One region of the Cellvibrio fontiphilus genome, then DNA from elsewhere that is predicted to be linked to it. Evidence: predicted binding sites of a transcription regulator. Region 1 holds the regulator's gene; each other region holds the start of a gene.
The links. The regulator sigma-54, encoded in region 1, starts transcription at its own class of promoters, with help from an activator protein. The targets are predictions, from matches to a motif close to TGGCACANNNNTTGCNNT.

Region 1 (7,239 bases):
TTAACTATGACTTGGTTAAAGAAGTCATGAAAGCCGAAGGCAACACCGCAGGTGAAGGTCAGCGGATTGAAATTGTCATCCCCCCAAAATCTGGCTCCGCAAGTGATTCACAGGCTCCCTCTTTCACTCCAGGCAGCAATTAACCTATGCCAAGTTTGCACGCGCGTCATCTCGCCAAAAGCTACAAAAAACGCAAAGTAGTTATCGATGTTTCGATCACTGTCGAGAGCGGTCACATAGTGGGTTTGTTAGGGCCAAATGGCGCTGGTAAAACAACCTGCTTTTACATGATTGCCGGCTTGGTTCCTGCCGACAACGGTAGCGTGCTTATTGATGACAGGGATATTACCCAGCTACCTATCCATGGACGCGCACGCGCTGGTATTGGCTACTTACCCCAGGAAGCATCTATCTTTCGCAAACTCACTGTCGCTGACAACATCATGGCGATACTTGAAACGCGCAAGGATTTGGACCAAAAAGCGCGTGCAGAAAAACTTGAAGCACTCTTGAGCGAATTTCATATCACGCACATCCGAGATAGTTTGGGTATGGCGCTCTCGGGGGGCGAACGTCGCCGCGTAGAAATCGCACGCGCACTGGCCACAGACCCCAAGTTTATTCTTCTGGATGAACCCTTTGCCGGTGTGGACCCCATTTCTGTAAATGACATTAAAGAAATTGTTCGCCATCTTAAAGATCGCGGCATAGGTGTATTGATAACCGACCATAATGTGCGCGAAACCCTTGATATCTGTGAAACGGCCTACATCGTCAGCGAGGGGCACATAATCGCAGAGGGCAGCGCTGATACTGTGCTGAGCAACAGCAAGGTTCGCGAAGTCTATCTGGGCGAGCACTTCCGCCTCTGACGAACAAAGCAGAAACAACTTGACAAGCAACATTCTTTGTCTACTAGGCATAAAGCTTGCTTAAGCATGTTGCTTGAAGCGCAAACCCTGACTAAACTCCACTTAACAGATGTTTTCCATACCGTGTTATTTAAGGGTTTGTTGCAACAACAATGAAACAATCTCTCCAGCTTAAACTCGGCCAACAGCTGACCATGACCCCCCAACTGCAGCAGGCAATTCGCCTCCTGCAGCTTTCAACCCTGGATTTACAGCAAGAGATCCAAGAGGCGCTTGATTCAAATCCTATGCTTGAAATGGAGGAGAGCTTTGACTCCCCTAGCCAAAGCAGTGATTACGAAGGCAGTGCTGACGATCAAATCGATTACAACCGCCAACAAGAAATTGCTGCCGAGTCCGGCACCGATACGAGTAATGATTACTCCAGTAGCGACAGCTTCACCTCTTCCACCAGCGATAGCTTTAGCGAGCCTAGTTACAGTGACACCGAGAGTTTTGGTGAGAGCGATAACTTTAGTGATGGGGAGTCATTCAGCGATAGCGATGTCTATGGGGAAAGCGAGAGTTTTAGTGCCGATAGTGGCGATTGGAGCGACTCCATTCCTTCCGATCTACCAGTAGATACCAGTTGGGATGACGTTTACCAAACCTCCGCAGCGGGAAGCTCAAACAACTTCGACAATGAAGACAGTGACTTTGAAAGCCGCCGCGCTGCAACAGACTCACTTTATGACCACCTGATGTGGCAACTTAACCTCACCCCAATGTCTGATCGTGATAGGGTGCTGGCAATGGCCATCATCGATGCCGTAGAACCCAGCGGCATGCTATCAATCAGCATTGAAGAAATATTTGAGGGAATGCGCAACGATCTGGAAGATCTGGAGTTGGATGAGGTGGTAGCGGTACAGCACCGCTTACAACAGTTTGATCCCTGCGGTGTCTGCAGCCAGAATCTTTCGGAATGCCTGCTGGTACAGCTGCAACAGTTTGACACCAAGACGCCATATCTGGATTCCGCGAAACTTATCGCCAAGCTCTATCTACCTATTTTAGGCAGCCGCGATTATCGTCAGCTGATGCGCCGCACCAAGCTTAAAGAAGCTGAACTTAGCCAAGCTATAGCCCTTATCCAGAGCCTTAACCCCCGCCCGGGCGATATTATCGCCAGCGGCGACACTGAATATGTTGTTCCTGATGTGTTTGTAGAGAAGCGCGATGGTCGCTGGATAGTGGAATTAAATCCAGAAATTGCACCGCGCCTACGCATCAATGCCAACTATGCTTCAATGGTAAAACGAGCCGACTCCAGTAGCGACAATACCTTTCTCAAAGACAATTTACAGGAGGCTCGCTGGTTTCTAAAAAGCTTACAGAGCCGTAACGAGACACTATTAAAAGTGGCGAGCTGTATTGTAGAAAAACAACGCGGCTTTCTAGACTACGGGCCGGAGGCAATGAAACCGCTGGTATTACATGACATTGCCGAGATAGTGGAAATGCATGAGTCCACCATCTCTCGTGTGACCACCCAAAAATATATGCATACACCGCAAGGTATATTTGAACTTAAGTACTTTTTCTCCAGCCACGTCAGTACCGATAGTGGAGGCGAGTGCTCATCGACAGCAATTCGCGCCATTATCAAAAAACTGGTTAGCGCTGAGAACCCCAAAAAACCCCTGAGCGATAGCAAAATTACCGACTTATTGGCGGAACAGGGAATTCAGGTGGCGCGTCGCACAATCGCAAAATATCGCGAATCGCTGAACATTCCACCTTCAAACGAACGTAAGACCATTTGACTTAGTATTGTCACTGGCAAGCAGTACCTAATTCGGAAGAAAATCAAGGATGAACTGTTAGGTTGTGCTGATCACAACCATTTTGTTTCTATCGAGAGGAAGTATCTATGCAAATAAACATTAGTGGTCATCATTTGGAAGTTACCGATTCACTAAAAGACTACGTCAACAGCAAAATTGAGCGTCTAAGTCACCACCATGATCGAATTACCAGCACCCATGTGATCCTCTCCGTTGATAAACTTATTCAGAAAGCAGAGGCCACTATCCATGTAAGTGGTAAGGACTTGTTTGCAGATGCAACCCATGATGATCTCTATGCAGCTATTGATGCCCTGGCAGATAAGCTGGATCGCCAGCTAATTAAGCACAAAGAAAAGATGCGCAGCCATCGTTAATCATCATGCGGCGGGTCGTCAGACTCGCCGCGTACTTATTGATAGAATCTTTTAGTCACACCTACCATGCAAATTCAAAATCTTATTACCCCTGGACGCACGCTTTGCGGTGTTGAGGGCGGCAGTAAAAAACGCGCCCTAGAGTTGTTAGCTAACGCTATTGCTCAGGATGTTCCGGGTATTGAGGCAGACGAACTCTTCCGCCGGCTAATCGGCAGAGAGCGCCTTGGCTCTACCGGCATAGGGCACGGCATCGCCATACCCCACTGTCGCATCGCAAATTGCAATAGCACCATAGGCGCGCTGCTCACACTGGCAGATCCAATCGATTTTGATGCCATAGATTCACAACCGGTTGACATACTGTTTGCAATGTTGGTACCCGAAGATGCTCATGATGAACATCTACAAACCCTGGCAGCACTGGCAGGAGCTCTCAACAACGCTGACTACCGCCAACGCCTGCGCACAGCGGACAGCGATACAGCACTTTTTCAAGCAGCTATAGCCGCCCCCTAGTAGGTCTATGCCATGCACCTTGTGATAGTAAGCGGGCTGTCAGGCTCAGGAAAAAGTACCGCACTGCATGTGCTGGAAGATGTTGGTTTTAATTGCATCGACAACCTACCCGTTAGCCTGCTACCAGCATTGGTAGCCCAAATACAAATCCACAAGGACGACCAGCAGCGCTTTGCCATAGGCATTGACGTGCGCAACGCCTGGCAAGACCTGAATATATTTCCGCAAATGATCAGTACACTGAAAGAGGCACATTTGCCCTTTCGGACCTTGTTTCTGGATTCTCAGCCAGCAGTACTTATTCAACGCTTTAGCGAAACACGGCGCAAACACCCACTTTCGGATAAGCACACCAGCCTTGAGGAATCCATCACGGCTGAGCAGCATTTATTGGAGCCAATCCGGGATTGTGCTGACCAAATAATCGATACCAGCCATTTGAACCTGCATGAATTGCGGGATTTAGTGAAAGAGCGTGTTGTTGGGCGCAGTGAATCGACCATGGCAATCCTGTTCGAGTCCTTTGGTTTTAAACACGGCATTCCTGTAAACGCCGATTTGGTGTTTGATGCTCGCTGTTTACCAAACCCTCACTGGAAACCCAACCTGCGCCCACTGACTGGTAAGGATCAGGATGTTATTGAGTTTTTGGAAGAACAAATCACTGTCAAAGAGATGTATGAGGACATTGAGCACTATCTGACACGCTGGCTACCTCGCTACCAAGCAAACAACCGCAGTTACATCACCATCGCTGTCGGCTGTACCGGAGGACAACATCGCTCGGTTTATCTGGCGGAACGATTACAACGTCACTTTGATCAAAGTTTTAACGATGTGCAGGTACGCCATCGCGATATCAACAAACACAAAAAGCATTAAACCATGCCAATCGAAACCCTCGACATTATCAATAAGCGTGGCTTACACGCACGTGCGGCAGCCAAGTTTGCCACTTTGGCAAACCAATTCAAGGCGAGCATTCAGGTGCGTGTGGGTGAGGGTATCTGGGCGGATGCAAAGAGTGTAATGTCTCTAATGCTACTCGCCGCAAGTTGTGGCAGCCGTATAGAAGTCAATATAGACGGCGAGGATGCGGAGATAGCGATGAGCGCTATACGCAACCTGATTGCAGATCGCTTTGAAGAAGGCGAATAAATACTCTATTGTTAATCCAAAGCAGTTGTGACTGAAGCCTCTGTGCACTAAGCTGCGCGACCTTTTAAACGCTACTCACCTTTATACTGGCTGCCAACCTTGCCGGGCTTTCATTTGGCATGACCTACTGAATACGACAGATACTTTTATGGTTTACAACTACGACGACATCAATCCGGATGACTACATTCTCAGCAAGTCGCAGGTAAAACGCGATATGCATGCCTTGCAGGCGCTGGGCGAAAGCTTGATCGATATGAATGAAAAGCAGCTGGCCAATATTCCACTCAGCGAAGAAATGTTGGATGCCATTTATATCGCCCGCAAATTACCGCCTAAAGAAGCGCGTCGCCGCCAAATCCAGTATATCGGTCGTTTGATGCGCGAAGGCAACCATGAGGAAATCAAAGCAGCGGTTGAGAAAATGCAAAACCGTAGCGATCAGTATGTGCATCGTCAGCATCAGATCGAGCGCTACCGCGATTTGCTGATTGAGGGCGACAAACAAATTTTCCAAACCCTGGTGACCTCCTGCCCGGGCCTGGATGTACAACACCTGCGTCAATTAATTCGTGCGGCACAAAAAGAAAGGGATGAAAACAAACCGCCTGCGAATGCGCGCAAACTCTTCGGTTTTATTCGCGACCAACTCGCCGCTCAGGATTAACACCAAGGTCGTATTAAAAACAAAGCCCGGAATAATCCGGGCTTTGTTTTTATAAGTCTTTTCATTTTATGGTGCATTTGCCGCATCGATCGCGTCATTAACTTCATTGGGCGATAGAATTTTCGGGCCGGGGGCCGGCTGGGTAAATGTTTCGCTGCTGTTAATCAATTTGCTGCTATCTATCCCCGCACCACTGCCCAATGCATCGGCAACTGCTTTCTTGAGCACAATAATGGCGATCCGACGATTAATAGGTTCATCGGGGCGATCAATAAGAAAAGGGGCCGCCGATCCCATCCCCTGCACTGTTGCCACCTTACCTTCTGGATAATTCCCCTCCAGTAACGCGCGGCGCGCAGCGTTAGCGCGATCTGCTGACAATTCCCAGTTGGTATAACTGGCACCTACACCATAGGGAGTCGAGTCGGTATGGCCAGTCACACTGATTTTGTTCTGTACCTTGTTCAGTATCGGGGCAAGCGCATGAAGCACCTCCACCGAATAGGGTTTGAGGTTGGCGCTGCCGACATCAAACATGGGGCGCTGGTCTTTATCAACAATCTGGATTCTCAACCCCAACGCGGTAAAGTCGATTAAGATTTGATCCTTAATTTGCTGGAACACCGAATCGAGTGCATTGATTTCCGTCTCCAGTTGTCGTTTGAGCTCCTCCAGCTGTTCGTTTTCGATCCGCTCCATCTCTTTTTTGATCTGATCCTCTGTAACCTCTTGCGCAGGCGTATCATCCACCTCTGCAGGAATCAGCGGCTCGGTAGGTTGTTCCAAATTAATTATGCCTGGATTGGCACCACCCTCACCCACTACATATGGGCTGCCAGGGTCTTGAAAGTAACCTGAGATGGCCTTTTTTTCCTCAGGCGAGGTGCTTCCCAGCAGCCACATCAAGAGAAAGAAGGCCATCATTGCGGTCATAAAATCGGCGAGTGCAACCTTCCAGGAACCGCCATGATGCCCATGGCCATGCCCCTTTTTCTTTTTGATGATGATCGGCTGCTGAGCTGAATTCTTTTCCATGGAAAATCGACCTTACTTCTTGCTGGCGCGATACTGCTCTTCCAGTTCTTTGAAACTGGGACGAACACTGTGGAAAAGAACTTTACGGCCAAACTCGACGGCTACCTGCGGTGGCACACCATTCATAGAGGCCACTAATACCGCTTTGATACATTCGTAAGCGCGGCCTTCATCGCGAACCTTACCCTGTAGATAGCTGGAAAAGGGGGCGATAAAACCATAGGCGAACAAAATCCCCAGCAGCGTTCCCACCAGTGCCGCGGCTACCGCCGCACCAATTTCAGCAGGCGGGCCGCCAATTTTGCCCATGGTGATAATCACCCCGAGCACCGCCGCCACAATACCAAAACCAGGTAAGCCATCAGCGGCATTCTGGATTGCACCGGGCACGACCGATGCCTCTGTATGATGCCCTTCCAACTCTTGCTCCATGAGGGACTCCAGTTCGTGCGGAGCCATGTTGCCCGCCACCATGATGCGCAGGTAATCACAGATAAATTCTACGATGTGATGATCTTTAAGAATGGACGCGTAGTTGGCAAAAATCGGGCTGGTTTCCGGCTCTTCAATATCCCCTTCAATAGCCATCAAACCTTCACGGCGGGTTTTGTTGAGTATGTCGTAGAGTAAAGTCAGCAGCTCCAGGTAAAACACCTTATTGAACTTGGAAGGCGTCATCAGGGAACCGCCGGATTTGATAACGCCGATAGTTACCGATAGCGGGTTGCCAATAATCATTGCGCCAAAGGAAGCACCGCAAATGATCAACACCTCGATGGGGGACA
Region 2 (7,239 bases), on a different contig from region 1:
ACCAATTGGTTAATGCCATATTCGCGTGCGGTCACCTCGGCAATGCGCTCGCACCAGGTGCGCGCGGTGATGATGATGGGCAGGTCGGCGCGGCAGTGCAAAATACCGCTGCGCACCAGTCGCGATAAGCGCCAGCCATCCAGATCGGGGGTTTCTACATCGACAATTAATAAATCCACCGGTTGGTGGCGCAACAATCGAAGGGCTTTTTGGGCGGAATCTACGGCATGTATTGTCTGATAATCCGCATCTTCCAGGCAGGTAAGTATGGCGTCCAGCGCTTTGTTGTCGCTATTGACCACCAGAATACTGATAAAGGCGTGGGGATTTTGTCTGAAATTATTATTAAACACGCTTGTGTCTCCGCGTTAACCTGCGCGCAGACTAGCATAAACCCTCCCTGGTTTTTAACTCTAACGCGCGTCACTCACTGCGCACTTGTCGGTTATACGGCTAATTCAATATCAGGCAACACTTTTGGCGGGTGTTGTAGCGTCTTTATCGGCGAGCTTCTCCGCGCGCTTTGCACTGATGGGCTCGACTTTGCGCTGTTTTTCGTAGAGGAAGCGCAGCACTGCCGAACGATAGCCGTTGTATTCGGCGTTGTCCGCCAATGCCAGGCGATTGCGCGGGCGCGGCAAATGTACATCCAAAATTTCACCCACGGTGGCAGCGGGGCCGTTGGTCATCATCACAATGCGATCAGAAAGCAATACGGCTTCATCCACATCGTGGGTAATCATAATCACGGTATTGCCCAACTGGTTCTGGATTTCCATCAGTGAATCTTGCAAATGTGCACGGGTCAGTGCATCCAGCGCACCAAAAGGTTCGTCCATTAATAACACTTGCGGCTCCATGGCGAGTGCACGTGCAATACCCACGCGCTGTTTCATGCCGCCGGAAATTTCATCGGGGCGTTTGTGCATGGCGTGGCTCATATGGACTAATTCGAGGTTGTGTTCAATCCACTCGCGCATTTGCGCTTTGGTTTTTTTACCTTTGAACACTCGCTTAACACCCAGCTCCACATTTTCATAGGCCGTTAACCAGGGCAGCAGTGAATGGTTTTGGAAAACCACCGCGCGCTCCGGGCCTGGTTCATTTACTTCGCGACCGTTGAGCACAACGCCGCCGGTGGTGGCTTGGTAAAGGCCGGCAACAATATTCAGCACGGTGGATTTACCGCAACCAGAGTGACCAATCAGCGAAACAAATTCGCCTTTTTTAATTTTCAGATCCACATTTTGCAGCGCGCAAAATGGGCCTTTAGGCGTGGGGAATTCAATACCGACTTTGGTGAGTTCCAAATGAATCTGGCTCATGGTGTTTCCTCTGCAATCTTATTGCGAAAATAAACAGTTGCGAAAATAAATAGGCTTTTGGCTAAACAGTTTTGGTTAACACTATTTTGGGTTAACAACACACAGGCGGATCAGCTTCAATCAAGCAAATGCTATGCCGCGCTGGAGCGAATGCGGCTTAGCGTACCACCGCACTTTTATCCCAATTCACGTAGGTTTGAATCATTAAAATGGTGCGGTCGAGGAAAAAGCCTATGGCGCCAATCACCAAAATAGCCAGGCAAATTCGGCTCAGTGAATCCGATGAACCGTTTTGGAATTCATCCCAGACAAATTTTCCAAGGCCGGGGTTTTGCGACAACATTTCTGCGGCGATCAGTACCATCCAGGCGATACCCAGGGAAATACGCAAGCCGGTAAACATCATGGGAATTGCCGAGGGCAATACAATTTTTACTACGTGGGTAAACCAGCCCAAGCGCAATACACGGCTCACGTTGATTAAATCTTTGCTGACACCGGCAACACCGACGGCGGTGTTAATCATGGTGGGCCAGAGTGAACAGAGGCTCACGGTTAATAAAGAAATAATGTAGGACTTGGAAAACATCGGCGAGTCAGAAACGTAAACAGCACTCACCACAATAGTGACCAGTGGCAACCAAGCCAGTGGTGATACCGGTTTAAATAATTGGATGAGCGGGTTAAAGGCGCTGTACAAGGGCTGACTTAAACCAATCACTATGCCCAAGGGAATTGCGATCACCGATGCCACTAAAAAGCCAGACAGCACCGTTACCAAACTGGTTTTAATTTTGTCAAAAAAAGTGGGGCGACCGCTAAAGCTGCGCTCATCCAATTTTGCATTGGGGTCATTTGCTAATAACTCAGCGTTGCGCTTTTCCTGACGCTCGTAAAACAACGCCGCGCGCTCCTGTTCGGCGGTGTATTCGTCCACCAGGTTGCCCCATTGCTCATACACTTGTTTGGGTTGCGGGAATTCACCCAGTGAGGTTTTTACGTGGGGCGCAATACTGTGCCAGAGCATTAAAAACATGAGTACACCAATCATGGGCATTAACATGCTAATGACAACTTCACGCCATTTAATTGCTTTAAATTGTTCAAGTTTCAAGGTTGCTAATTTAGTGCTCATGATTGTTTCCTCGGCCGCACTGCCGATGTGTGATCCGACAGTGGGCGACAGCATTTATCAAAAAAGAATCCAGTCGTAACCAACATCTATTAATTGCAGCGAGCGCGGAGCCCGCTTGGGCAATTAAATTTTCTCATCACCCTTTAAACCAATCGGGAATTTGGTGAGGTAGTCATTGGGTTTGGTTGCATCAAATTGCACACCGTCAATCCACACAGTTTCATCGGGAGTGCGAATGCCGTTAAAGGTTTTGAAATCGGGGAAGTCACTGGCGGACATCTTTCCTTCGGCAATCAAATCAGCGGCTGCTTGTTGGTAAATCTCCGGTGCCACGGCTTTTTTCGCCATATCCATGTACCAGCTATCGGGTTTGGCTTCAGGAATTTGGCCCCAGCGGCGCATTTGGGTCAGGTACCAGACTGCATCGGAAACATGTGGGTAAGAGGCGTTGTAGCGGAAAAACACATTGAAGTCCGGCGTTGGGCGCACATCTTTGCGTTCATACTCAAACACGCCCGTCATGGAGTTGGCGATAACTTTGTAATCGGCACCAACGTAGTGGCTGGCAGAAATCATTTTTGCAGCGGCGGGGCGATTGGCATTTTCTTTTTCATCCAACCAGTAGGCGGCGCGAATCATGGCTTTTACAACACGCACGGTAGTGTTGGGGTTTTTCTCCATAAAATCGCGGCGCATACCAAATACTTTATCGCCAATTTTGTTGTGCACCGCCATGACTGGAACACCAATGCCGCGAAATACTGCCTGTTGGTTCCAGGGTTCACCTACGGAATAACCCTGAATGGTGCCCGCTTCCATTGTGGCCGGCATTTGTGGTGGTGGTGTGACCGAGAGTAAAACATCGGCATTGATTTGACCGGTGGTGTCGCCTTTATGCGGAGCGTATAAACCTGGGTTAATACCGCCGGCTGCTAACCAATAACGCAAACCCATATTGTGGGTTGATACTGGAAATACCACGCCCATTTGAATTGATTTGCCCGCGTCTTTCATGCTGTCTACTACGGGTTTCAAACTGCTCGCGCTGATGGGGTGAACGGGTTTTCCATCCGCACCCAGGGGAACATTTTTTTTCATTTTTTTCCAAATGTCATTGGAAACAGTAATCGCGTAGGTGTTTTGCGTCATGGTGAAAGGGAACACCAAATCGGCCTGGGTGCCATAACCAATATTGGCTGCAACAGGTTGTGCGAGCAGCATGTGTGAGCCATCCAACTCGCCGGAAATAACGCGGTCGAGCACCACTTTCCAGTTAGCTTGCGCTTCCAGTTCTACCGTTAAACCTTCATCGTCAAAGTAACCATTTTCATAAGCCACCGCTAAATCGGCCATGTCAGTTAATTTAATAAAACCAAATTTCAAATCAGTTTTTTCAGCGGGGCCGGTTGCTGCCTGAGCAGTGCTTATAAGTGAAATAGTGGCTGCAAGAACCGCAGCCGCTTTTTTCATGGGTTTTAAAAAACGTGAGACTGCATGCATTTTTTTTTGCTCCTGGCTATGAACGAAAACGAAATAGTGTTGGCGAAAGTGATTTTGTTTTTACAAAAAAATAAAACGTTTGTATCAGACCTTATTCAAACACTGTGCCAATAACTGAAATGCATTTTTATGGCGCAGGAATTTCACCGGGGAAGAGAAAATTTTTAGCTTTTGCACGCAGTCGGATCACAAAAAAATGCGCTGCGTTTTTTTGGTGCCGGCCGTGCACAATCCGGTGGTCAGCGACTGGTGCTTGGTGAGCGGCGAGCCGCACTCTCTTGGCGCAAAATTGCACTAGGGCGGCGCAATCGAACCTGAGTGAGTGATTGGTGAATCTGCAGGGGCCTTGCTGTTTTTGTGTAAAAAACCTTTGCAGTCAATGGGCTAGTGCGTTTGGCGCGCCTAGATACCCGCCCGTTGCCGGCTATACTCAATAACAGACAAGCCCCTCGATCAGGATAAATAACCATGAGTCTATGGCGGTTTTTTGCGGTTTTTCTCTACTTCAGTCTCTGCGGTTGTTCTGCAGTGGTGCAAAAGGTGCCCTTGATGGGAGATCAGGGGCCGGTGAGCCGCGCGCTCTCGGGAGAATTGATTTTAGGGCGCCCCTATAGCGCGAGCGAATTGCCGGACCATGAGCTGTTTGCCTTGACGCCGGAGATGGAAGCCTTTGCCGAGGCCGCCGCAGCGGGAGAAACAACAGCGGATAAAAAAGCCGAGGCACTGCATCAGGCGTTGATGACCTCCACGCAGTTGGGTGGGCGCGGTATTACCTATTCGGCGTACACCACTAACACGGGTATTGATGCCTTTGAAAAGCGCCAGGCCAATTGCCTGAGTTACACCCTGCTGTATGTGGCCATGGCGCGTCACTTGGGTTTAAAGGCCGAGGTGAATGAGGTGATCCTGCCGCCGACCTGGGATATGCGTGAAGGCGACACCTATTTATTTATGCGGCATGTCAACGCCAAGGTATTTATGTCCGGTGGTGGCCTGCGCTCCTGGGTGCGCGCCGTGAATACCGCCGACGTGGCTGACATAGTGGTGGATTTGGAGATGCGTCGCTTTCGCGCTCATTACAAACAAAAAGTGATTGGCAAGGATTTGATCGCTGCCCAGTTTTATTCCAATCGCGGTATGGAGTTGGCGGCGGAGGGCGACAGTCGCAATGCGTTTTTGTATTTGCGCAAAGCGCTGTTAATGAGCGAGGAGCCAAGTTATATCTGGAGCAACTTCGGCAGCTTTTATCGCCGCCAGGGGTTTTTGCTTGAGGCTGAGGCTATCTATTTGCATGGCCTGAAAGTAAACCCCAGGGATTACACCATCATGCATAACCTGGCGGGTTTGTATAAAGAAACCGGCAATGCAGAGCGGCAGCAATATTATCAGGAGCGAGTGCGCAAACACCGCAACGCCAACCCCTATTACATGTATCGCCGCGCGCAAGACGCCGTTGATCAGCAGGACTACACCAAAGCGCTCGGTTTAATTAAAGCTGCGATTAAAAAAGAAAAAGATGAAGTGCGTTTTTATCGCTTGGCGGTGACTATTTACGATGCGCTGGGCGATAAACAAAACGCGGAACATATGCGCGACAAGGTGTATCAATTAAGCACTATTCGTTTTTAACAATAACCAGTTGAATGCTGCCCACTTTAAAGCCCCACTTGCGCAGGATGGATTCGTTGAGCAGCACCTTGTTGTCCACTTGCCACATCCAGTCTTCTACCTGCAGTTGCAGCGGTGAATCTTTGTAGGTGATTTCCAGGGTGTAATCCAGTTTCATAGCATTGCCGCTGACATTGGCTTTGCCTGTGCCTATCACATCGCCGGCAGTGGCATCGTAACCCTCGCCGTTGGGTGTGAGTTTCCAGGTGCGAAATTGCACTTCGCCATCATCAAATACAAAGCGCTCCTCCAGTGTGCCCACACCATTCACCCAATAGGCTTTGATGCTGGCATTGAAGTGCCGCGTCACCTTGCCGCTGCGATTTTTTAACACGCCGTGAGCGCTGAGCGAGCCGTTAAAAAACTGCTTGGGATCAAGCACCGGTGTGTTGTTGGTGTAGTCGTTAATGGACGTACTGGAGCAAGAGGAGAGCATAAGTATCAAGCCTGAAAAAAAGAGCGATTTCCACAAGGTGCGCATGGGGTTGGGCCTTTATTGGGCATTCCTGCATGGTTAAAAATCTACATGGACGACCGCTAAAAACGGCCTGCCGCTGAACATTGGTGAACGCAATATTGTTAAAACTAGATACGCCGCCAGTCATAGGCAGGATCACCGGTGTTCACAGGTAAAAGACTGTAATTGTCTATTTGCCTATATGGACTCGCCGCGCCCCAGCCTCTAGGCTGCCGCACTTACAACAAGAAACAGCGACAAGAGGAATTGCAATGAAAGTATCTAGATCCGCCTGGGCCGGCGTGCTCGCACTGGTATTAAGCACCCCGCTGCAAGCGGCCGGGACGGGCGAGTGGCGCTCTCTCTTTAATGGCAAAGACCTCACCGGCTGGCAGCCTTATGTGAGTTTCCAGCCCGAGACTAACGCCTACAATCTGGTCTCCAAACACACACCGCGCGGCATCAACAATGATCCGAAAAAAGTATTCACGGTGGTGGATGGCCTGCTGCGGGTATCGGGGGAAGAGTGGGGCGGCTTAACTTCCAACGAGGAGTTTGGCGCGTTTCATTTGAAGTTCGAGGTGAAGTGGGGCGAGCAAAAATGGCCGCCGCGTTTGGATGCCCCGCGCGACAGCGGCCTGCTGTATTTTGCGGTAGGGCCAGAGGGCGCCCAGAGCCAGCATTGGCTGCGCAGCCATGAATTTCAGGTGCAGGAGGGTGACAGCGGCGATTATCACAGCCTGGACGGGGTGATTATTGATGTACACGCCACCGATACCAATATCGGCGATTGGAAGTTTTACGCCTACGACCCCAAAGCGCCACTGCGCAAAGACATTGCCGCGCGCGTATTAAAACTCGGCTTGCACGAAAAACCGAGTGGCGAGTGGGACACTATGGAAGTGATCGCCGATGGCGAAACGCTGATCCACAAGGTGAACGGTCACGAAGTATTCCGCGGTTTTAACTCTCGCCATAAAGTGGATGGCAAATACGTCCCGCTCCAGCGCGGCAAATTGCAGATCCAGTCCGAAGGTGCAGAGACTTTTTATCGCAACATCTACATCAAGAGCCTGGATAAACCCGCCGCCGAATACTGATCTGCCAACCCGCTTCACGGTCAGAACCCCCTTGATTAAAAACCATGGGGCGGG
Region 3 (7,239 bases), on a different contig from region 1:
ATGACGCGCGGCGGTGTTTCCCTGCGTCCGGGCGACGGCATCATTCACTCATGGTTGAACCGTATGTTGCTGCCTGACACCGTAGGTACCGGCGGCGATTCGCACACCCGTTTCCCGATTGGCATCTCCTTCCCTGCCGGTTCTGGTTTGGTTGCGTTTGCGGCAGCAACAGGTGTTATGCCACTGGATATGCCTGAATCAGTTTTGGTTCGCTTTAAAGGCGAATTGCAACCAGGCATCACCTTGCGCGATCTGGTTAACGCCATTCCTTTGTACGCGATCAAGCAAGGCTTGTTGACTGTAGAGAAGAAGGGCAAGAAGAACATCTTCTCTGGCCGCATCCTTGAAGTAGAAGGCTTGCCTAACCTGAAAGTAGAACAAGCGTTTGAAATCTCTGATGCTTCTGCCGAGCGCTCTGCTGCTGGTTGTACTATCAAGCTGGATAAAGAGCCAATCATCGAGTACCTGAAATCCAACATCACCATGCTGCGCTGGATGATCGAACAGGGTTACGGCGATGTACGCACCATTGAGCGTCGCGCACGCAAGATGGAAGAGTGGCTGGCAAACCCAGTGCTGATGGAAGCGGATGCCGACGCAGAATATGCGGCAATCATTGACATCGACTTGGCTGACATCAAAGAACCTATCCTCGCCTGCCCGAATGACCCGGACGATGTGAAAGTGTTGTCTGAAGTACAAGGAGCGAAGATTGATGAAGTATTCATCGGCTCCTGTATGACCAACATAGGTCACTTCCGCGCTGCAGGTAAGTTGTTGGCAGCCACCAAAGATGCATTGACCACTCGTTTGTGGATTGCGCCACCCACCAAAATGGATGCGCATCAACTGATGGAAGAAGGTTACTACAGCATTTACGGTGTAAAAGGTGCCCGCACAGAAATGCCAGGCTGCTCATTGTGTATGGGTAACCAAGCGCGCGTTGCGAAGAACTCGACTGTAGTATCCACCTCTACCCGAAACTTCCCCAACCGTTTGGGTGAAGGTGCGGATGTGTACCTGGCGTCTGCCGAACTGGCTGCAATCGCTGCGGTATTGGGTAAACTGCCAACACCAGAGGAATACCTGAACTACGCGCAGAAGATCGACAGCATGTCGGCTGATATTTACCGCTACCTCAACTTCAATGAAATTGAGAGCTACCAAAACGCGGCCAATGAAGGCAAGCGTATTGCAGCGGTGGAAATCCAGACTGTCTCTGTGTAAGCCAAAAAGCGTTAACGCAAAAAAACCCGCAGCAATGCGGGTTTTTTATTGCTCGAAATATAGTGAGACACAGTAAATCATGGTGATATGGAGCAAAGTGACTATACTTCTGGCATAAAAACTGCGTAGTTCGATAATTTACTAGCTATACGTCATTTATTTGGCAGTCATATATTCAGAGGCAACCCATGGATCAGCTCCAAGAAATCATTCGCCAAGCAGAACTCAAACAAAAAAATCTTGAACTGGAGATGATGTTTCAAAAAAACATGGAGTTTTTTAGTCAGGCTGAACCGACTATTTACAATAAGTATCGAAACTACATACCCACAAAAATTAAAATGATGTTAATGCCTGAGGGCTATATCAACCTCGTTAATGCTGATATGGGAAACTCTCCTGTATTTAACAAAGACCCGCTAATTTTTTGTCAGGAATACGTCAATCAATACAAACTTTATCCATCGCGCTACCGGGTGCTCGCTCGTACAACCAAAGCGTTGGATGCAGAAAATGATGCTCACATCAGTAAAATGAATCCATTGATTGACTATATAAACTCCAAAGAACTCACCAACATCATGGTTCCATTGGAGCAAGAAACACAATTTATGCTGGTAATGGGAATAGGCTTGGGATTTCACATAACGCAGCTACTCCAAGTGACTGATATCAAGCATTTATGCATCATCGAACCACATGAAGACATTTTTTACGCTGCATTACACACCCTGGATTGGCACAAACTCTATGAGCACTTTGATCGTGAGAACACCACATTTAATTTGATTCTCGGTCAAACACCGGATGAATGTTATGAGCAAATCCGTGTGTATCTCAATCAAATAGGCTTGTTCAATGCAGCAAAACCAAATTTCTTTGATCATCTGAGTAGCCCTGAAATGAAGGCCACTACATCAATGTTCTTTGAAAAACTGCCAACTTTGATAGGTGCTATGGGTTATTTTGATGATGAGCAAATCAGCCTGTCGCACTCAGTTGCCAACTACCGCAATGAAGTTCCCATATTGCGCGACCATGTTTTGTTAAATCAAAATTATCGTGACAAACCTGCATTCGTAATTGCCAACGGCCCTTCATTAGATAAAGCAAAAGATTTTTTACTCGCGAATAGAGACAAAGCCGTTATTTTTTCTTGCGGCACCGCATTGGGGTCACTAATAAAACTAGGAATCAAACCTGACTTCCATATTGAAATGGAGCGTACTCGACCGGTTGTTGAATGGATTGAGACCTCCACTACAGAAGAAATTCGTAAAGAAATAATTTTGCTTGGCCTAAATACTGTCCACCCGGACACATACGCACTGTTCAATACCGTGGGCATGGGCATGAAGAGCAATGACTTGGGAACCCATTTTATTTGCCAATATATTGGGGAAGAGCAATTTGTAATTAATATGGCCCTGTCTAACCCCACGGTTGGCAATACCGGAATGGCCTTTTCAGCCGCTCTTGGCTTCAATGAAATATATTTATTTGGGATGGACTTCGGGTTTGCTGCCGACGGTGCGCACCACTCAGCACTAAGCAAACATTACGATATCGGTGAAGAGCATCAAGAAAGCCTTAATTTGTACAAACACAATGCAGAAAGCAATATCACTCTGGAAGGCAATTTTGGTAATAAAATTACCAGTACAACCGTTTATTCACATGCGCGACTATCGATAGAGGCACTGTTGCAACAAAACCCACATATTCACTGTTACAACACCAGCGAAGGCGCATTTATTAGGGGAGCAAAACCTACCCATTATGCCGATATCAATTTAGAAAAATACCAAGCATTTGATAAGAGCAGCTATACAAGAAAGCTTTTTGATAGCCATTTCAGCATGAATGGCCTCAAGAAAATTAAAAATAATGACGAGGTGATTAATAAATTCTCACCTGTACTGAATTTATTCACTCAATTTCGAGAAATTTTTACTCCTGATGCGCATAGTCGTAGTGAAGCATTTTTGATGCTCACCAAGCACCACAACCTAGCCATTGCGGCAGGGAAAGATAAGATCATGCAATATGCATATTCTTTAATAAAAGGCAGTGTCCATTCTTTTAACTTTGTGCTTGCCAAATCATTGTATAACGGAAGCAGCATCGAAGAGGGGGTCGAGATATTTAACAATGGGAAACAATACTATCTAGACTTTATGGATCATGCAGAACAAAAACTTCTCAACAACTTGCTCAAAACAGATACTCGCTCACGCAATCTGGCAGAGAAAATTAAGCCAAAAGAATCATAGTACCAAGAGCAACATCCACCGCAAAAAAAATCCCCCTGAAAAACAGGGGGACTGAAGTTAGAAAATTGAAATATAGGATCTGAAACTTTAGCTGAAAGAATGAACCTTAATTTTCTCAAAGAATGAATCCGCAATGGCACCAAGCTTCACAATTAGATCCTTGTTGCTTTTTCTTACAGAGTTTTTATTAACAAGGGAGGACAAAACTGAAAGCTCCTCAGAAAACCCTCTCCTATTAACTACAGCTACCCGCTCTTCAAATCCAAGCTCTTCATATAAGTCTTTCAATTTAGGGTAACTAACCAACGGTATTGCCGGTATATTCATTGCTATTGAGCAAACATTGGTATGAAAGCGCATCCCCAAAACCAATTCACATCGTTGGTACAAAGAAAACAAATGATTACATGCCCCCCAACCACAACTAAAAGGTGCAACTACTACCCTATCGCGACACAAACGATCATCCATGTACGTCATAAACTCACCGATGGAGAGTACATCGCGAAAGATATGAGGAAAGAAGATAAGTTTAAGCTGTGGATTCTTCTCTAGAGACTGCTGCAAAAATCCAGCGAATTCGGTTAAAAACTCCTTCCAGGTAATCCCACTTATTTGCCCAGCAGGGAAACGAAGCGACTCCATATCCGAGGCGATATTAATGCCCCAAAAACTCTCACCCGATATATAAGGAGAGGGTGTTTTCCCTACCTTATAAAAAAAACCACCATCGGGAACAACATCAATTGCACTCCATAAATCCGGCCGATCAGGATAAGCCAGCTTTAAGTTTTTCAATGAGCCATCATTTCTAAATGAAACAAAAACATTTGATTGTTTTATGCACTGACAAAGGAAGCTAGAAAATTTTTTAAGGTTTTCAGTAGTAGCTCCCTTATGAATATCAAACCCAACCCCATAAAAAACCAGTGGCTTGGAAATTTTTTCCAGTCTTTCATTAGTAATATTGATCGTAGTGGCTGTTGCAGAATCAGTAATCCAAGGCTCAAAAAAGTTACCACCGCCGATAATAATCAAATCATGAGCATTGGCCTTTTCGACAAAATCATCATCAAAAAACCAACGATGCTCACCGGTATAGATTTGATAACAATAGCGAATCTCAAGCTCAGTATATTCAGGCCTGGCGCCTAAAACCGCCTCCAACCGTGAACGCATTCCAATATGATTGGCATTATCACCAATATTGCCTGTAAAACTCGCCACATGAAGAACTTTCATTAATTTTATAGATCCACAAAAGTTTTTTGTTTATTGGTATTCCAAAACTGCTCTTTCTGTAGTATCGAAAAAAACTTTTGGCTACTATCGCCATCACCAAAATGTTTAATAGGTTCAGGCTTCAATCCTTCAATATCAGCAAGTGCAGCAGATATAGCAGCATAGTCTGCCGAGCAATTGATAACACCAGGTAAATTTGCCCGATTCGATTGGCGAGAACCAATATTGATAGCCGGAACGCCATAATAAGGCGCCTCCATTAGCGCCGAACTGGAGTTACCAATAATAAACTCGGCATTCTTTAGCAAAGTTAGAAAATAATCAAAACGCATGGATGGATAGACTTTAAAATTTAAGGTGTTTTTTTCAATGCGCGAATATTCAGTAATAATTTTATCGCTACCACTGTCATTGTTTGGATAAATAACAATGTAGTTTTTATTTGAATCAATTACTGCATTTACCAACTCATTGATTTGCCGCGCCACATCATCCACTTCAGTCGTAACCGGATGAAACAACATAACCGCATAATTATTAAAAGGAATACCATACCAACTCTTTACTTCATCTAGCGTTGGTAAGTCAGGTGAAAATAACGAATCCACATCAGGAGAACCAATGGGATAGATATTTTTATCAAGTTCACCCAACTGAATTAAACGCTGCTTTGCCCGATCATTGGTAACAAAATGCAAATGCGAAAGCTTGCTCACCGAGTGACGAATAAGATCATCAATCGTACCTGATACCTCGCCTCCCTCGATATGCCCGACAAGAATATTATTCAGACTGCCAACAATTGCCCCAGCCAGCGCCTCAACTCGATCGCCGTGAACAACCAGCATATCAGGCTGAATTTCCTTAACATAATCTGATAGGCCAGCAATGGTTTTACCTAACACCGAATCCATTGTGTCGCTGTAATTCTGATTAATGTATTGATAAATATTTTTGTAACCGCGTCGCTCAATCTCACGGCAGGTATATCCATATTTACGCAACATGTGCATTCCAGTAACAAAAATATGCACCTCAAATTCAGGGGATGTTTGCAATATATCGAGCAGTGAGCGAATTTTTCCAAAATCTGCACGGGTGCCCGAAAGAAAAACTATTCTTTTACTCACAGCTATTTCCTGCTTTAAAAGGCGTCAAACCAGCAACTTGTCGATAGGCAACCAGTTCATCAGCCGCTATATCTTCTGTCGCCACTTTACCTATCACATCGTCATAAAACTCAGCCAATATTTCCCCGGTGCCGGGACGTTTTACCCAGATATTTTCTGCAGTAAATAACTCGCCTTTCTTAATTGCTTTAATAGTAACAACCGTAGCGTAGGCAAAGTTAATTGTAGGCTGCTCCTCTTTTACTATGCCTTTTCTACCACCACGCATTTTATGCAATAACGCAGAACCTTTTATTAATTCGCTTAACGCGGCAGGGTCCATAGAACAGACTATGTCCGGACCTTCACGCGACATGGAGTCGGTAAAATGGCGCTCCAATAAATCTGCACCCAAAGCAACCGCACCCAAGCATGCATAATTACCCACCGTATGATCTGACAAACCAACAACTGCATCAGGAAAAGCCTGTTGCAACTCACGTACCGCTTCTAATCTGACCAACTCAGGAGGCGTTGGATAAATATTCGTACAATGCATTAACGCGTAAGGAACCTGGTATTCGCGAAAAATAGCAACAGCTTTAGCAATACTTTCGATAGTATTCATGCCCGTGCTTAGAATAATCGGCTTTCCCTTTTGAGCAATATGTTTGATTAAAGGATAGTTATTACATTCACCTGAACCAATTTTGTAAGCAGGAATATTCATGCGCTCCAATCGTTCGGCAGCGGCACGAGAAAAAGGTGTACTGATAAAAATTGCGCCCTTTGCCAGAACATACTGTTGCAAAGCAATTTCGTCAGCCTCACTTAAGGCGCACTCTTCCATAATTTTATAAATAGGCTTATCGGAATTGCCGGGCTTAATGCGCTTGGCCTCCCCCGCCATTTCGTCTTCCACTATGTGGGTTTGATGTTTAATGACTTCAGCACCTGCGGCTATCGCAGCATCTACCATTTCTTTAGCAATAGTCAGTGAACCATTATGATTAATGCCTATTTCCGCGATTACCAGCGGGGGATAATCCGGGCCTACCAAACGACCACCAATGTTAATTACATTATTTGTCATTGTTGTCTTTCCTCTCACTCAAGCGCTCTGCTGCAGCAATCAAATCATTAGGAGTGTCTATATCCAAGCTATCTTCATCAGACATTAAATAAGGAATGATGTGAGTGCGCGGAATTTTTTCTTCACGCAGAAAATCTTCCACTTTAAAAATGTAGATAGCGCCATTGGGCATATACAACGATGGCAGATCTTGCCGACGAGTATAAGATGTATGTTCACCCGCCAAGGGATGTAAAAATTCCCCGCCCCCCACATAAGCTTTCATGTATTTATTACTGATTTCATACACGCTGAT
Region 4 (7,239 bases), on a different contig from region 1:
GGTATTGCCGCCTAAACAAATGGCTTTATCACAGGCAGTGACGTGTGCTGAATTGCGGTCGGCATCGGAGTAAACAGCAACCGATTCAATGCCCATTTTTTTCAGCGTTTTGGCGATACGTACCGCAATTTCTCCGCGGTTAGCAATCAGTACGGTCTTTAACATGTTTCTTCTCCGGCTGTAATTCTCTTTTGTAGGTTGGGGTGAGCTTGCGAACCCCAACATGAGCTTTTTAAATTTGGTATTGAAACTTCGTCGAGTTATTCCCGTTCAATTTTGCATGGTCATGTTGGGGTTCGTTCCTCACCCCAACCTACGCAATATTCACTTGACTACTTTTGTAACGACTTGATGTAAGCCCGCCATCCACCCAAGTGGGTGATTTCCGTTGCGCCTTGCACGGCAGCACCTTCACAAATAAAACCTTTCACTTCGCGGCCATCGTTCAGCGTGAGTGTGCCTATGCCGAGTGGAGCAGGAATGAGCGCAACAAAACTGCCAAAGTGCTGCACCGGTACATCCCACAGCTCCACAATAATTTCGGCCCCTTCGCTGTCGGTACGGATTAGCCCCGGCTTGGGTGGTGTGGTATTGGGTAGAGCAAACAAGCGATAATTTTTTGCAGTGAATGTGCTTTCAACAAACAGGGCATTGCGTTCTTGTAATTGCACATTCAGTGGCATACCGGTGAGGTGCGCGCCCACTACGGCGAGACGCACATAACCGGCGGGGATATTTTTTTCTGAAGTAAATTGCGGCTGGATTTTTTTCATGGCGCCCAAGGGCAATTCAGTGGCGGCGTGCCATTTTTTTCCAAACGCAGCGAGCGCAGCGTCTTGCCATGCGGGTGCAATTAAGGTGATGCCAAACGGCAAACCATCAGCACGCATCACCGCAGGCAAAGCGAGCGCAGAAAGATCGGCGAGGTTGACAAAATTGGTGTAAGTGCCGAGTTGACTGTTAACCCCAATCGGATCGGCATTGACCTCGGTCATTTTCGGGTGACGTGGTGATGTGGGCACTAACAGCGCATCCACATTTTTTATTTGGGTTTGAATCAGACGGGCAAGGTCAGCGCGCCTGTATTCGGCTTTAAACACATCGGTTGCGGAAAAACCCTTAGCTTTTTCAATAATACTGCGCACCACTTCGTTCATGTCCTGCGCGTGGTGTTGCATAAAATCGCCAATCGCGGCATGGCGCTCAGCAACCCAAGGGCCGCCATACAAAAGTTGTGCGAGTGCAAACATGGGTGTGAAATCTATTTCAATTAATTCCACATTCAGTGCGCGTATTTTTTGCAGTGTGTTTTCCCACGCCGCTTTGGCTTGTTCATCATCAAACCAATTGGGAGATGCAGGAATACCAAAGCGCGGTGTGGCAGAAAAATAAGTCGCGCTCGCAGGTGCGGTGCGCGAGTAACCATCAGCGCTATCAAAACCTTCCATCACCGAGGCCACGGTTTCTGCATCATCGACAGTGAGTGAAAAAATAGAAACGCAATCCAAACTGCGGCACGCAGGCACAACACCGCTGGTGCTGAAACGGCCTTTGGTGGGTTTTAATCCGACAATATTGTTAAAGCCGGCGGGCACACGGCCTGAACCGGCGGTGTCGGTTCCCAAACTAAACGGCACCAAACCGCGTGCCACCGTAGTGGCCGAACCGGAACTGGAACCGCCGGAGACATAATCCGCATTAAATGCATTAGGCACTGCGCCGTAGGGCGAGCGCGTGCCTACCAAGCCGGTGGCGAATTGATCCAGATTGGTTTTGCCCAGCACAATCGCGCCCGCTTTTTTCAAGCGCGCTACACAGGTGGCATCGGTTGTGGCGATGTAACTAAAAGCAGGGCAGGCCGCCGTGGTAGGCATGCCGGCGACGTCGATGTTGTCCTTCACCGCAAAAGGCACACCGTAAAGCGGGAGGTTGATGGCGTCACTCTGTGCAGCCAAGGCATCCAACTGCGCGTCAATTTCAGCGGCAGAGGCGAGGTAAATCCACGCAGCATCATCCTTATCAAGCTGCGCGCGCAATGCCTGAAGTGCCGTTGGTGCGGCCATATTTTGGCTGCGGTAGGCATTCAGCCATTCACTAATTGTCCAACCTGTTGTTTGCATCATTATCGTTCCCGCAGTTACATCTTAAATACAATCTTGGATACAAGTTTGTATTCAGCAGAAACTATGCCAATTGAAAATCACACCCCGAATGCTTCCTTTGAGTGAAGATAAAATTCATATAATTCAATGAGTTAAATAACCTGGAGAATTTGAAGCAGGCACACGTCAGGTCGATTTTGAAGAAGGGTTTTATGCGCTGAAGTTGTGCGCAAAAATTTTAAGCGGGAGCCAAGTTGGTGCGGTTTGGCGCTGATTTTCACATCTCATTTCATCTCAAAATTCAAAAATATTGAGATATGAGGTGATCTGCTCTATATTTCATCTCAATATTTTGATTTTTTGAGATGTATTGAGATGATTAAGCGGCCGCCTGATAACAGTAAATTTCCTGAGGAGCTGTGGGCATACGTTTGTGAGCATTTTGAAGCCGAAATACTCGATTACCTGAGCTTTTGGCAAGTTGTAGACGTTAAAGGAAGGTATCTCCATTACGATGAATTCCGATATCGCATCCCCAAAGGTATAAATCCAGATTTAGCATGGGCCTTAACAAAAAAAGCGCGTAAGTCAGCGCAGCAGTTTCTTATTAATTTTGGCGAAGAAAATATAAGTAAGTATGTTGAGACTTCCCTTATTCAAAAAACCAAAACGATAGTCGATCAATCTACTACCACCGCCGCATTAGAGTGGGCTAACAAAAAAGTAGGTGAAGGGCAGAATATCGCTTACATGTTAGAGGATTTAATTGAAGACGAGGCGATCAGTAGTAGCCAGCTAGAAGGTGCGGCTACAACAACCTTGGTTGCAAAGGAGATGATCAAGCGTAAGCGTGAGCCACGCAGCATGGATGAACGCATGATTATTGGCAATTTTAAAATGATGAAATTTGTGTGGGATAAACGACTGCTTCCGCTCACGACTGATTTAATAAAAGAGCTTCATGCCATTGGTGTTGGTGGTATAGATGATGAGAAATACACACCGGGAACTTTTCGCCTGACGGATAATGTGGTGGTCGAGGATAAGGATGGAAATATAGTTCATCAACCGCCACCAGCTGCTGGGCTTGATGAGCGCTTACAATCTTTGTGTAATTGGGTGAATACCGATCACGATGATATTGAAAGCCAAAGCTATATTCACTCCTTGGTAAAAGCGATTTGCATTCACTTTTCGATAGGATACGAACATCCGTTTAATGACGGTAATGGCAGAGTTGCGCGGGCGTTATTTTACTGGTTTATGTTTAAAAAAGATTATGGTGCCTTTCGCTACATATCGATTAGTAATTTGTTAAAAGAAGCGACTACCCAATATGGGAAATCCTACTTGTATACCGAAACGGATGAGATGGATATGACCTATTTCATTGATTATCAATGTTCGGTGATTATGCGTGCGGTTGCTGCGTTCAAAAGTCACTGCCAAAAAACCGTTGAAAATATTGAATCATTTGATACATGGTTATTTAACAGCGGTGTTTATGGAAGGCTCAGTGGAAAACAGCGAATTGTTTTTCAAGTTGCCAAAAACAGCCCGAATACTATTTTTACAGCACGATATGTAGAAGAAAAATTACACTGCTCTTATAACACCGCCGCCACTGTTTTAAATGGTTTGGTCGAGCTAAATCTTTTTGATAAAAACAAAGACGGCAAAGAGTGGGTTTATTCATTGCGTGATAAACAAGACATCCAGAAAAACTGGATGTCTTAAACATTGTTAGGGATTTATGTATGACCATGAATTGGAACCAATTGTTGTGCGCAGACCGTTTGGGCCAGCGTGCAGCAAAACACGAGGAGGGGCGTTCGCCGTTTCACTCGGATCATGACAAAATTATTTTTTCCGGTGCGTTTCGTCGCCTTGCGCGCAAAACCCAAGTGCACCCTATGGCGACTAACGATCATATTCACAACCGCATGACACACAGTTTGGAAGTGGCTTGTGTGGGGCGCACACTGGGTATTCGTGTGGGGCAGGCGTTAAAAGATAAGGGTGATTTGCCTGCGCATATTTGGCCGACTGATATTGGCGATATAGTGCAAGCGACTTGCCTTGCGCACGATATTGGCAACCCGCCCTTTGGTCACACCGGTGAGGATGCAATTCGCAACTGGTTTCAAAAAGAAGGCGCCGAATTTTTAAAACATTTATCGCCTTCCGAGCAGGATGATATTCGCGTATTTGAAGGTAATGCCCAAGGTTTGCGTGTATTAACGACATCGGAGTATCACCAATTCCACGATGGTATGCGCTTGACCTACGCAACGCTTGCCTCCTCGATTAAATACCCCTGGACTTCCACTCCAACGGTACTGGGCCAGCGCCCGAAAGATGCCAAATACGGTATTTTTCAATCCGAGCTTGAGCACTTTCACGAGATCGCACAAAAAACCGGTTTGATTGAATTGGGCAGTGATTGGTATTGCCGTCATCCGCTGGTGTATTTAATGGAAGCCGCCGACGATTTTTGTTACGGCATTATTGATCTGGAAGACGGCTTGGAAATGGGCATTCTCAACTGGGCAGAAATTTATGAGTTGCTGCACCCGGTAATTGCCGACTCGCCTCAGTTAAGTGATTTGGAGCGGTTGCTGAAAAAAGTGAACGATGGTCGCAAACCGGCATTGGTGCGCGGCAAGGTGATTGATGCGTTTATCAATGCCGGCACCGCCGCATTTATTCAGCACCAGGATGCATTTTTGCGCGGCGAAGTGCAGGGCGATTTAATTTCCCTGTGCGATCCCAAGGTGCGCGATGCGGTGCAAGCCGCCAAAGATTTAGCCAAACGCAAAATTTTTAATCACTCGCGTCGGGTGGAATTGGAGATTGGTGCCTATGCCGTAATTGGTACGCTGCTCAATACGGTTTGCTCTGCAGTCTATGCATCACTCGGCGATCCAACGCAAATGACTTACAAAGACAATCGCGTCATGGCGTTGATTGGTGAAAATAATTTCCATCCGAATGTCAGTGGAAAATCCGGCAACTATCAATATTTGGCATTGATGTCGGTGATCGATTTTATTAGCGGCATGACCGATAACTATGCGACTAACCTTGCCAAACAATTTAATGGTATGGGCCATTCTCTTTTTTAACAGGTTGATATAACGCGCTATGTTGCATGTTTATTTTTCACCGGCGACAGCGCGATGGCTGGTTGTGGTGTTTGTTCTGTTGTTGCTGATGGCGGTGCCGCTTTTTTTTATTGGCGGGCCAGATTGGGTGTCATCGCAGCTGTTAAAAAATGCGTGGAATTTTGGCCATGTATTGTTCTACGCGCTGCTGTTAATTGTGGTGCAGTGGTTTGTACCCTTGCCGCGCTTGCATCACTGGCTGTTGGTGAGTTTAGTGGCGCTGCTGCTGGGCGGTGCGATTGAAGTGGTGCAACATTTTGTGGGGCGCCATGCAAGCTGGAGTGACATTGTTAATAACCTTGCCGGTGTGTGGTTGGGGTTATTTTGGGGCCAGCACCCCACGTCAGATGCAGCGCGGCGTCTGGTGCGTGGCGGGCGAGTGCTCAGCGTTTTATTTATCGCCCCGGCGCTGTGGTTGATTGTCGATGCGGCTTGGGCAGAGCTGGATTTGCGCCGCGCATTTCCGCAGATAAATAGTTTTGAAAGCCGGGCCGAGCGACAACAACTATTTTTTAATCCGGCGCGGGTCGATGCGCAATTTCAGCGTGAAAATGTAAGTCAGGGAGCTTATTCGCTGCGGCTGGAATTGGCGCCCGGTGGATACTCGGGTATTCGTCTCCGCAGTTGTTATGGCGACTGGTCGGCCTATGGGAATTTTGCCCTGGATGCCTTTAACCCAAGCGCCGAACCGCTGCGTCTGGTGCTGCGTTTATCCGATATGATCCATGATCGCGGAACCCACAGTTACCATGATCGCTTTAACCAGGCATTGGTGTTGCAACCCGGTTGGAATGAGTTGCGCTTTCCGGTTGCGGATATCAGCAATAGACCAAAGGGGCGAACCATGACGATGGATGCTATTTGCAACCTGGGAATTTTTGCGGCGGGTCTGGTGCAGCCAGCGGTGGTTTACCTGGACAATATTCGCTTGGAAAACACTCGCAGTGATAAGGGGCAGTGATAACAGCTGGTGATAAATAAGCGCGCTATAAAAACAAACCGCCGATAAATCGGCGGTTGTATGACTGGATAAGGGATAGCTTAAAAATCCAGGTCTGAAATATCGTCGTATCCGAGCTGATCCTTAATGCGACGGCGCTCCAGGCGATCTTCAATTTTGCGGCGCATTTCCAAGGTGTGCTGGCTGGCTTCTTTGCCAGTCAGTTTTGGCGTTGCCTCTTCATCATCGGTTTCGATGCTAACATCATTAATCAGATCGGTATCCGGTGACTCTACATCAACTGACATAAGACTACTCCAACATTGACAGAGAGAAGGTTTAGCGTCGTTCCCGGCGTGGGAATTTTGACCCGCGCTATTTACCATAGCCTATTAAAAAACAAAAGAAAAATCTTGGCGCGCTAAAAAGATTTTTCTTTTTACCTTGGGGTCAAACTGGGGTAAAAAGCGCGCCGGTTCCCGGCGTAACAAGCGCTAACTTTTTGAGTTGAGGGTTTGCAGGCGTGGCAAAAAAACAAGTGGAAGTGATTGGTTGGCGCGAGTGGGTGGGGCTGCCTGATTTAGGTATTCCCGCGATCAAAGCCAAAGTAGATACCGGCGCACGTACCAGCGCTTTACACGCCTATTATGTGACGCCTTTTGAGAAGGATGGCAAACCCTGGGTGCGCTTTGGCCTTCACCCCTTGCAGCATGACAGCCTCACCTGCATTGAGTGCGAGGCGCCAGTAAAAGATGTACGCCCGGTCACTGACTCGGGTGGCCATACCGAGGCGCGGGTAGTGATTGAAACCTGTCTGCGCATCAATGGCCTGGAGCTGCCCATCGAAGTAACGCTGACCGACCGGGAGAATATGCGCTTCCGCATGCTGCTGGGGCGCAGTGCACTCAAACAGGGTTTTTGGGTGGATAGCAGCAAATCCTTTTTACTCGGCGGCAGCAAAGACCAGCCGCTGACTCCGGCACTCTAGGGCACTACTCGCCAGAGTGCCTTTTTCTTATTGATAAACATCCCT

Region 2: a site for sigma-54 is predicted at 4,053-4,070, ahead of ACFODX_RS00635 (CmpA/NrtA family ABC transporter substrate-binding protein). Genes of this name have one in related genera too.
Region 3: a site for sigma-54 is predicted at 1,338-1,355, ahead of ACFODX_RS08065 (motility associated factor glycosyltransferase family protein). Genes of this name have one in related genera too.
Region 4: a site for sigma-54 is predicted at 2,175-2,192, ahead of atzF (allophanate hydrolase). Genes of this name have one in related genera too.

What each region holds. Positions count from the first base shown of each region.
Region 1 covers NZ_JBHRTF010000004.1:845,026-852,264, reverse strand. The annotation lists gene lptA (lipopolysaccharide transport periplasmic protein LptA) at 1-143, shown strand, start outside; gene lptB (LPS export ABC transporter ATP-binding protein) at 147-872, shown strand; gene ACFODX_RS12170 (RNA polymerase factor sigma-54) at 1,025-2,677, shown strand; gene hpf (ribosome hibernation-promoting factor, HPF/YfiA family) at 2,785-3,075, shown strand; gene ptsN (PTS IIA-like nitrogen regulatory protein PtsN) at 3,142-3,594, shown strand; gene rapZ (RNase adapter RapZ) at 3,607-4,476, shown strand; gene ACFODX_RS12150 (HPr family phosphocarrier protein) at 4,480-4,752, shown strand; gene yjgA (ribosome biogenesis factor YjgA) at 4,901-5,419, shown strand; gene motB (flagellar motor protein MotB) at 5,486-6,454, opposite strand; gene motA (flagellar motor stator protein MotA) at 6,467-7,239, opposite strand, start outside.
Region 2 covers NZ_JBHRTF010000001.1:143,680-150,918, forward strand. The annotation lists gene ACFODX_RS00620 (two-component system response regulator) at 1-353, opposite strand, end outside; gene ACFODX_RS00625 (ABC transporter ATP-binding protein) at 465-1,325, opposite strand; gene ACFODX_RS00630 (ABC transporter permease) at 1,483-2,460, opposite strand; gene ACFODX_RS00635 (CmpA/NrtA family ABC transporter substrate-binding protein) at 2,584-3,960, opposite strand; gene ACFODX_RS00640 (transglutaminase domain-containing protein) at 4,429-5,589, shown strand; gene ACFODX_RS00645 (DUF3833 domain-containing protein) at 5,576-6,109, opposite strand; gene ACFODX_RS00650 (3-keto-disaccharide hydrolase) at 6,358-7,185, shown strand.
Region 3 covers NZ_JBHRTF010000003.1:553,698-560,936, reverse strand. The annotation lists gene acnB (bifunctional aconitate hydratase 2/2-methylisocitrate dehydratase) at 1-1,227, shown strand, start outside; gene ACFODX_RS08065 (motility associated factor glycosyltransferase family protein) at 1,416-3,500, shown strand; gene ACFODX_RS08060 (polysaccharide pyruvyl transferase family protein) at 3,588-4,742, opposite strand; gene neuC (UDP-N-acetylglucosamine 2-epimerase) at 4,748-5,872, opposite strand; gene ACFODX_RS08050 (N-acetylneuraminate synthase family protein) at 5,865-6,962, opposite strand; gene ACFODX_RS08045 (acylneuraminate cytidylyltransferase family protein) at 6,934-7,239, opposite strand, start outside.
Region 4 covers NZ_JBHRTF010000001.1:265,079-272,317, forward strand. The annotation lists gene uca (urea carboxylase) at 1-165, opposite strand, end outside; gene atzF (allophanate hydrolase) at 333-2,123, opposite strand; gene ACFODX_RS01175 (Fic family protein) at 2,478-3,839, shown strand; gene ACFODX_RS01180 (deoxyguanosinetriphosphate triphosphohydrolase) at 3,860-5,227, shown strand; gene ACFODX_RS01185 (hypothetical protein) at 5,247-6,227, shown strand; gene ACFODX_RS01190 (PA3496 family putative envelope integrity protein) at 6,308-6,514, opposite strand; gene ACFODX_RS01195 (ATP-dependent zinc protease family protein) at 6,730-7,194, shown strand.